2 regions of the Paenibacillus mobilis genome follow, and region 2 is predicted to be linked to the other one. Evidence: predicted binding sites of a transcription regulator. Region 2 holds the regulator's gene; the other holds the start of a gene.
The links. Region 2 encodes NrdR, which represses ribonucleotide reductase genes. Its sites were predicted from a motif close to AACACNATATATNGTGTT; they were not measured.

Region 1: nrdI (class Ib ribonucleoside-diphosphate reductase assembly flavoprotein NrdI) is a predicted target of NrdR. The motif match lies at 2,123-2,140, and genes of this name have one in related genera.

What each region holds. Positions count from the first base shown of each region.
Region 1 covers NZ_JBZCMS010000004.1:171,676-176,048, reverse strand. The annotation lists gene nrdE (class 1b ribonucleoside-diphosphate reductase subunit alpha) at 1-1,659, opposite strand, end outside; gene nrdI (class Ib ribonucleoside-diphosphate reductase assembly flavoprotein NrdI) at 1,646-2,005, opposite strand; gene AC3ZPD_RS09400 (mismatch-specific DNA-glycosylase) at 2,280-2,843, opposite strand; gene chrS (chromate efflux transcriptional regulator ChrS) at 2,887-3,354, opposite strand; gene AC3ZPD_RS09390 (polysaccharide deacetylase family protein) at 3,589-4,373, opposite strand, start outside.
Region 2 covers NZ_JBZCMS010000011.1:87,927-92,299, forward strand. The annotation lists gene mutM (DNA-formamidopyrimidine glycosylase) at 1-383, shown strand, start outside; gene coaE (dephospho-CoA kinase) at 403-999, shown strand; gene AC3ZPD_RS18650 (lytic transglycosylase domain-containing protein) at 996-1,559, shown strand; gene AC3ZPD_RS18655 (alpha/beta-type small acid-soluble spore protein) at 1,623-1,847, opposite strand; gene nrdR (transcriptional regulator NrdR) at 1,986-2,456, shown strand; gene AC3ZPD_RS18665 (YnfA family protein) at 2,663-2,983, shown strand; gene AC3ZPD_RS18670 (DMT family transporter) at 3,027-3,938, shown strand; gene AC3ZPD_RS18675 (YjcZ family sporulation protein) at 4,282-4,373, shown strand, end outside.

The DNA of each region.
Region 1 (4,373 bases), on a different contig from region 2:
GGCCCAATCCTGCGGAGAAGGAAGCTCCAGGCCTTCGAACAAAGCTTTTACCCGGTCGGTTGTCGGACGATAGTCCTCTTCCAGATAACGGTCAAAATAATTCCCGTTCGCGTATTCCGATTTCTCGAAGTCTGCAAACGTTTCGCCGGTTTCCACCGCGATCATCATGCTTTTTTCGATCGAATAGTAGTTCATCGCCATAAAGAAGGCACGTGCAAACTCTTTGGCGTCTTCGCTTTCATAAGCGATTTTGTTTTTGGCAAAATAACCGTGCAGGTTCATTACTCCCAGCCCGACGGAATGCATTTCGCGATTGGCTTTCGCTACGCCCGGCGCGTTCCCCACGTTGGTCATGTCGCTAACGGAAGTCAGGGCCGTCATGCCTTCGTGAACGGATTCGCGAATTTTCTTGGACTCCATGACATTCACGATGTTCAGGGAAGCCAGGTTGCAGCTGATGTCGCGGCGGATTTGGTCTTCCTGGCCGTAGTCGGCGATTTCGGAAGTCTCCTGCAGCTGGAAAATCTCCGTGCACAGGTTGGACATTTTGATCTGCCCGATGCCTTTCAGGGCATGGCCCTTGTTCGCGTTTGTTTTGTTCATGATGTAAGGATAGCCGGATTCCAGCTGAACCATGGCGATTTTCGTCAGCATGTCGCGCGCGTTCATGACGGCTTTCTTTTTCACGCGGTCGTCCGCCAGCAGCTTGTCGTACATTTCGTCCATATCCATGTCGTCGAGATGTACGCCGTAAGCTTTAAATACGCTGTAAGGACCAAACACGTGCAGCGGCTGGTTGTCCTTTGCCAGCTCGTAGAAACGGTTTGGTACGATCAGGCCGATGGACAACGTTTTGAGACGGGTTCTTTCGTCCGCGTTGATCTTTTTGCTGTCCAGGAACTCGATAACGTCCCAGCCGAAAATGTTGTAGTAACCTGCGCCGGAACCTTTGCGTTGTCCCATTTGATCCGCGTAGGAGAACGCATCCTCCATCAGCTTCAGCACCGGCATAATGCCTTTGGCTGCGCCTTCCACGCCTTTGATCGCTTCGCCGCGCCCGCGCAGCTTAGACAGGTTCACCGCCACGCCGCCGCCGATTTTGGACAGCTGCATGCAGGTGTTCAGCACGTAGTTAATGGAGTTAAGGGAGTCGTCCATTTCAAGCAGGAAGCAGGATACAAGCTCGCCGCGGCGGCTTTTGCCCGCGTTCAGGAACGTCGGGGTCGCCGGCTGCAGGCGCTGCTCCATCATGGAATGCGCCAGCGTGCAGGCCGTTTCGGCATTGCCTCGGCCCAAATGCAAAGCTACAACAGCTACACGATCCGGATAATGCTCTAAGTATTGGGAGCGGTCGTTGGTTTTCACCGCGTAATCGGTATAGAATTTTGATGCTGCCATATAAGATTGGAACTCAAAATGATAGCTATGCGTAATTTCATAAACCCGTTCCACTTCGTCCGGGGTATACTTCTGATAGAAATCCTCGTAGTAATCGTTTTGAATCATATAAGCGACCTTAGCCGCCGTGCTTTCAAACTTCAGGCTCTTCGAATCGACATCCGCCAAAAATTCGCGAACCGCCTCCCGGTCCATCTCCAATTGGAAAAATCCGTCTTCGCCCGTCTTCATCAACATGTTGTTAAGCTCAATATGCCGCAAACCGGCTCACCTCCTGTTTAAATCGTTCTGCATCTCCAAAAGTCCCGGACAACTCGAATTTACTGATGACCGGCACCTGATATTTCTCTGAAATGAGGTCCGCGCTTCTGGCGAACTTGTCACCCCAATTGCGATTGCCGCTTGCCGCTACCCCGACCAGACGGTCGTGGTTGCGCTGAAGAAAAGAAGCGACCCGCTCCGGCACCTGCCCGAAGCCGGTTGTATATGTAACCAGTACAAAAGGTTCTTCGATGGTCATAGACTCGTTGATTTGTACTGCCTGCATTTTCAATTTGTTGATAAATCTCTTAACATTTCCTGTCTTGGAATCGTAGGCGATTAGCACTCGAAATCATCCTTTCACCCTTGTCAGACGCGTGATTCTGCGGATTTTGTCCTCTTGTGTCATTAACCCTAAATCCGGGGTTCAAAACCCAAGATATAGGTGCTGATATTAAATTTATACTCTATATATAGTGATGTCAATCCTGCCAAATGCCCGGTTAGAGGTGCTTGTCCGCCGAAACTCCGCTCCTTTACTGGGTTTCTGACTATTTTTCGAAGCGCAAAAAAAAATAGAGAAGGCGGTCCGCCTTCTCCCGAAAACGTTTCCTTAATCACTATGAAAATGACGTGACTTCTTTTTCAGAAATCGCATCCGCCAGCCTGGCGTAAATACCCACAATTTCTTGTATCGGCATCCGGACCAGTCCGCTTGAAGAGGGAGCGACAAATTCGTGCATCCCCTCCAGGAAGGGCTCGGGTTGAAACCCCCAATCCACTCTCGTTCTCCGGCTGTACTCCTTGTACACGCCTTTGCCTACGAAACAGACGACCCGGGGCCTATAGCGCAGCAGCTTCTCCTTCAGCACTTCCCGGCCGATCCGGTAATCTTCTTTGGTCAAATCGTCGATGCCCTTCGTCGGTCTGGCAACAATATTGGTAAAGCCGTATCCCAGCTTCAGCAGCTCGCCGTCCTCCGAAGGGTCATAAAGTCTTGGCGTCAGGCCCGACTGATGCAGGATCCGCCAGAAGTTGTTGCGGGGGTTGGCGTAGTGATGTCCGGTCTCTCCCGAAATCAAGCTGGGATTAAAGCCGACAAATACGACCTGCAGTCCGGCATCCAGGTGATCCGGCACGCCGCCCGCTCCTTGGCCTTCGGCGCCTTTTTCGTAATCGTGCATGGTGGTCCCCCTTTCCCTCCAGGATCAGGTATCGGCCCGGCCCTTACAGCCGCATGCCCATCCGGCTTTTATAGCGGGTGATCAGCACTTGGGAATCGACGCTTGTAATGCCCGGAAGAATATACAGCTTCTCCTTCATGAAGGCTTCCATCTCCTTGTTGTCTGCGAACAGCGCATGCATATGGAGCTTGGATGGGCCTGTCATATGGTAAAGACTTGTGACGACAGGTTCCTCCGCGAGCGTCTCCGCCACCCGCTGCAGGTATTGAGGTTCTACTTCCACGTTAAAAAAAGCCGATACGGAAATTCCTATTTTCTCAGAGTTGATGACCGCTGTAAAGCGTTCTATGACGCCTTCTTCCATTAAAGCGTTAATACGAGTTTGCACGGCTACGCGCGACAGTCCGATTTCCTTGCCCAAGTCCGTATAAGAAATGCGGCCGTTGGCATTCAGCGCTTTAATGATTTTACGGTCGGTCTCGTCAAGCGTTACGCGGCCCTGCTCATCCATTTTTGACATCTGGTTCACCCTCTTTCACGATTCTGAATTCATGGATTAAAATCTATGTCGATTAGCTTGTACGTCTAAGTTTTCTGTGTGTCCTTGCCCCGGCGAGCCGCCGGTTTGTCATTGGTCTTGAAGCTTTTCGCCGGCTCTGCCTTTAAATATATCTTTTTTCCGCAAAAAAACCAGCCCCCGGCAGAATCTGTAATTCCGCGGGGGCTTTCAGGCAGATTTGTCCGTCTACCGCTCGTCATTCCAGAAGTTCACCGGCCTTAGCTCCGGCGTGATCACCGCAAAGCGGTAGCCCTCTTTCTTCAGCGAAGAAAGGATTTGCGGCAAGACCTTGATCGTCGTCGGCAGATCGTGCATCAGCACTACCGGGGATGTTCCGCGGGCCGAAACGTTTTTGATCTGCTTCATCACGTTCTCATAAGTAGAAGCCGTATCCTCTTTAAACTTCCAGTCCTGGGAATCCACGTTCCAGTCCCACAGATGATATCCCTCCCCCAGCACCTTATCCCGGAAGCCGTCCGTAAAATACGGTTTGCTGCCGTAAGGCGGCCGGATCAGCGCCGATTTGACGCCGGCGGCTTTATAAAGCCTTGCATTATCGTCATTCATTTCCTGAAGCGCAGCCTCGGGCGTTTTGTAAAACAGGTCCTTCTGATGGGTCATGCCGTGAAGACCGACGCCGTCGCCTTCCCTGACCATTCGTTTAACGGAATCGGAATAAGTGCTGATATGATTGCCGAGCATAAAAAAGGTGGCTTTAACCTCATATTTGTCCAAAATGTCGAGCAGCTGCCCCGTATGGGCGCTTGGACCGTCGTCAAAAGTCAAATACAACGTTTTGCCCGGATCGCCGCTGCCGCCGCCTTTCCCGGCTTCCGAAGGAACGGGTTTCGCCTGCTCTTCGGCTTCGCGGACCGCTTTCAAATGGCTGTCGATCTCTGTTTTATATTTGTCGTCAAATGTTTTACCGTCCATCGTTCCCGAAACCGTCACCACTCGCAGCAGCCGTTCGT
Region 2 (4,373 bases):
TTCTGGCCGGGCGGAAAACAAAAATCAAAGTAGCCCTGCTCAATCAGGAATACATTGTAGGGCTTGGCAATATTTATGTGGATGAAGCTTTATTCCGTGCCGGGATTCATCCGGAGCGTCCTGCGGACTCGCTTAGCTGCGAAGAATTCAGGAATTTGTACGAGAGCGTGATCTCTACTTTGACCGAAGCGGTAAATGCCGGCGGCTCCTCCATCAAGTCCTATGTTAATGGACAAGGGGAAATGGGCATGTTCCAGCAGCAGCTGCAAATCTACGGCCGCAAAAATGAAATCTGCAACCGCTGCGGCGGCGTGATCGAGAAGTCTGTCGTGGGCGGAAGGGGTACGCATTACTGCCCGAACTGCCAGCGGCTGCAACAATGATTTAATGAGGTGAATGTAATTGAAGATCGGGCTGACAGGCGGAATCGCTACGGGAAAAAGTACCGTTTCCCGAATGCTCACACGCCGGGGAGCGCTGTTGATTGATGCTGATGTATTGGCTCGCGAGGTAATGGAGCCCGGGCATCCGGTATTGGAGGCTGTCGTGCAGCGTTTTGGAAAGGACATGCTTCTGCCGGATGGAACGCTGAACCGCAAGAAGCTTGGTGCCCTTGTCTTTTCCCGTCCGGAAGAACGTCTTGCGCTTAACGCGATTACGCATCCGGCCATCCGGGCGGAAACCAAGAGGCGCATGGATGCGTATGAAGCGGAGTTTCCGGATAAACTGGTTGTGGCGGATATTCCGCTGCTTTACGAGTCCGGACTTGCTCCGCTTTATGAAACCATTATGGTGGTATATGTACCTCGTGAAGTCCAGCTGGCACGCCTGATGGAACGCGATGGTCTTAATGCCCTCCAGGCTGAAGCCCGATTGTCCGCCCAAATGGACATTGAACGAAAGAAAGAGCTTGCGGACATTGTTATTGACAATAGTTTGGGACTTGAAGAGACCGAAGCGCAGATTGAAGCGTTTTGGAAAAGCCGTGGGTTGTTATGAAGTGGCTGCGCAAGAAAAGGGTACTGCTGCTTTTGTTCCTGGGATTTGTCGTGCTGCTGTTTATGAATACGCAGTGGCTTTCCCTTTTTTATCCGATCTATTATAAAGACGATATCCGAAAGCATTCGCAGAATAATCAGCTTGATCCGTTTATGGTTGCCGCCATTATCAAGGTTGAAACGAATTATAAAACCAGCAGGCAGTCTAAAAAGGGCGCGCTTGGCGTCATGCAAATTATGCCGGATACAGCGCAATGGGTGTTGGAAAAAGCCAAACTTCCCAACGTTTCCATGGACAGGATCAATGATGAGACAGGGACGAACATTGAAATCGGCACCTGGTATCTGAAGAATTTATCGGATCAGTTTAACGGAAATATGATTGCAGTCATTGCTGCTTATAATGCCGGGCCTACAAGGGTTAAAAACTGGTTGAAGAGCGGAACATGGGACGGCACTGTGGAAACAACCAAAAATATCCCGCTTGGCGAAACCAGGCATTATGTACAGCGGGTCGTGCATTATTATGAGCAGTACACAAACATCTATGAGCATTTCTAAAAAACAAAACGCCGGAGAGAATGTAGAATTCTCCCCGGCGCTGCTCAGCTGTTTGTCAGTTCATTATTTGAATTGACCAGCCAGTTGTTGTTCTGCCAGTGTTACAAGACGTTTAGTGATGTAACCCCCGATAGAACCGTTTTCGTAAGAAGTCAAGTTGCCTGCATATCCATCTTGTGGAAAAGAAATGCCGAGTTCTTGAGCAATTTCATATTTCATTTGCTCGAGTGCGCCGGATGCTTGTCTAACTACCAGGTTGTTGGAGCTGCCACTGTTGTTGTTTGCCATTGTCTTTTTCACCTCCTTGGGTTGGTAACTGTATTATGTGCCGTATTACGAAATCTACTCACAAAGTTTTAAATTTTTAGATGGAATTGTTAACCAAATGTAAGAAAACCTTGATTTGTTAAGAAAGGAGAGGATATTTTGAAGTGTCCTTATTGCGATTATAACGGGACAAAGGTGCTGGATTCCCGGCCTGCGAATGAAAACCGCTCCATTCGCAGGCGCCGGGAATGCGAAAAATGCAGCCGCAGGTTTACTACCTTCGAAATGGTGGAGGAAACGCCGCTGATCGTCATTAAAAAAGGCGGCAGCCGCGAGGAATTCAGCCGGGAGAAAATGCTGCGCGGCCTGATCCGCGCCTGCGAAAAACGGCCGGTGTCCGTAGAACAGCTGGAATCCATTGTAACCGAGGTCGAAACCTCGTTGCGGAATACGGCGGTCGCCGAAGTGGAAAGCATGCAGATCGGGGAATTGGTGATGGAGCATCTATATCCGGTTGATGAAGTGGCTTATGTCCGTTTTGCCTCCGTTTACCGCCAATTCAAAGACATCGACATGTTTATGCGCGAATTGAAGGGGCTGCTGTCTAAAGACGGGGATGGCGGAGAGTAGCCGGAATTGAGGTTTAAGGTAACGCTTTAAATGAATCAAACGAATCCGCCTGTCATAAGGCGGTTTTTTTATGGACTTTAAAGTTAACAAACATAGGCAGGCAGGATGCTCGCAGCGCCTTGTAATAATTTTCTGTACAAACAATCTGCGGATGCAGTAACATGTGAGAGGGCGTTCTAAAAGTCCGGGAAGGAAGGACACTTTTCATGAAAGCTGCCGTACTTTTTATACTTGCGGGGTTGGCTGAAATTGGAGGCGGATATCTGATCTGGCTGTGGCTGCGTGACGGAAAAAGCTGGCTTTACGGCGGGTTGGGAGCTTTGCTGCTGATCTCCTACGGCATAGTGGCGACTATGCAGTCCTTCTCGTCCTTTGGCCGTATTTACGCGGCTTACGGCGGGATTTTTATTGTGTTGTCCGTCCTGTGGGGATGGTGGGTAGACCGTAAAAACCCGGACGCTTATGACTGGGTAGGCATGGTCATTTGTCTGGTGGGAGCATTAGTGATGCTTGCGCCCCGCAAATGAACGACAAGCCCGGATTTTTTATGCGAAGAAGGAATTAACACTCATGAAGGAATCAAAATCGGTTTATGTGAATGCGGTACTGTTGACCATTGGGGTTATCTCGATCGGGTTATCCTCCATTCTGATCAAGTGGTCTTCCGCGCCGGCCTCCGTGCTGGGGATGTACAGGCTTTTTTTTACGCTTATCCTGATTACGCCCATGATGCTTAAAGTGTCTTTACGTTCCGTCCTTAAGGAGCTTTCGAAGAAAGAGATGCTGCTGCTCGTGCTGGCGGGTCTTTTTTTGGGACTGCATTTCCTGCTTTGGATGGAATCCTTGGCTTATACGTCCGTAGCCAGCTCCATGATTTTGCTGTCGCTGCAGCCGGTATTTATTATGCTCGGTTCTTTCCTCCTGTTTAAGGAACGGACTACCGGGGGCGGCGTGCTGGCGTTAAGCGTGGCCGTCATCGGCTCAGCGGTTACTGCTTGGGGCGACATCGGGGTCTCTTCACAGGCCATGTATGGCGACGTTTTGTCGTTGCTCGGGGCCGTGGCTTCTTCGCTTTATATGCTGACCGGCCAAAACCTGGTGCGGAAAATCCCGCCCATTGCCTACAGCTATATTGTCTTTTTTGTGGGCGGTGTCGTAATGCTGATCTACAATTTGGTCCAGGGAACCCCTTTATTTGAATACGGTACGAAGGAATGGGTGCTGTTTCTGCTGCTTGCCATCGTACCTACGATTTTCGGACAAATGTTATTTAACCGGCTGCTGGGATCGCTGGGAGCAACCACGATTTCCATGGTCATCATTGCCGAACCGGCGGTAGCCATCATCCTGGCCGCATTCCTGTTAAGCGAGAAAATTACGCTGCTTCAGGCGGTTGGGGGAATCGTCACTTTAATGGGGATCGGATTGTTTTTCTGGTTTAAGCAAATGATGATTAAAAGGGGTCAAAAAAGTTTAAGGTAATTTTCAGCTTTCTATAAGGTTGCCTTAATCTAAGGCGTGTATATTGAAATTACCCTCTTAATGATAAATTGGTTGGCGGGAATTTGCTGGGTGGGGCCGGCAGATTCCCGATCAGCCGGATTAAAGTTCCTCCCTAATGGTTACTACCTTTTATACATAAAAAGACACGCACAAAAGACCTTGCTGATGCAGGGCCTTTTGTATTTGTACAGTACATTGCTGTTCTGTATAGCCATAATTCTGGGCAGGTGCGGAAAAACGAATCCAAAGCCATTTAGCCCACAGCAAACAAAGATAAAGGTCATATGGTATAGAGTATTCCAACAAGAGGAGGTCGTAAATCATGGGTGAAGTAGCAGGAGTAGGATACGGCGGCGTAGGCGGAGCATTCACTTCCACGGGTGCAATTCTGGTGTTGTTCATTCTGTTGGTTAT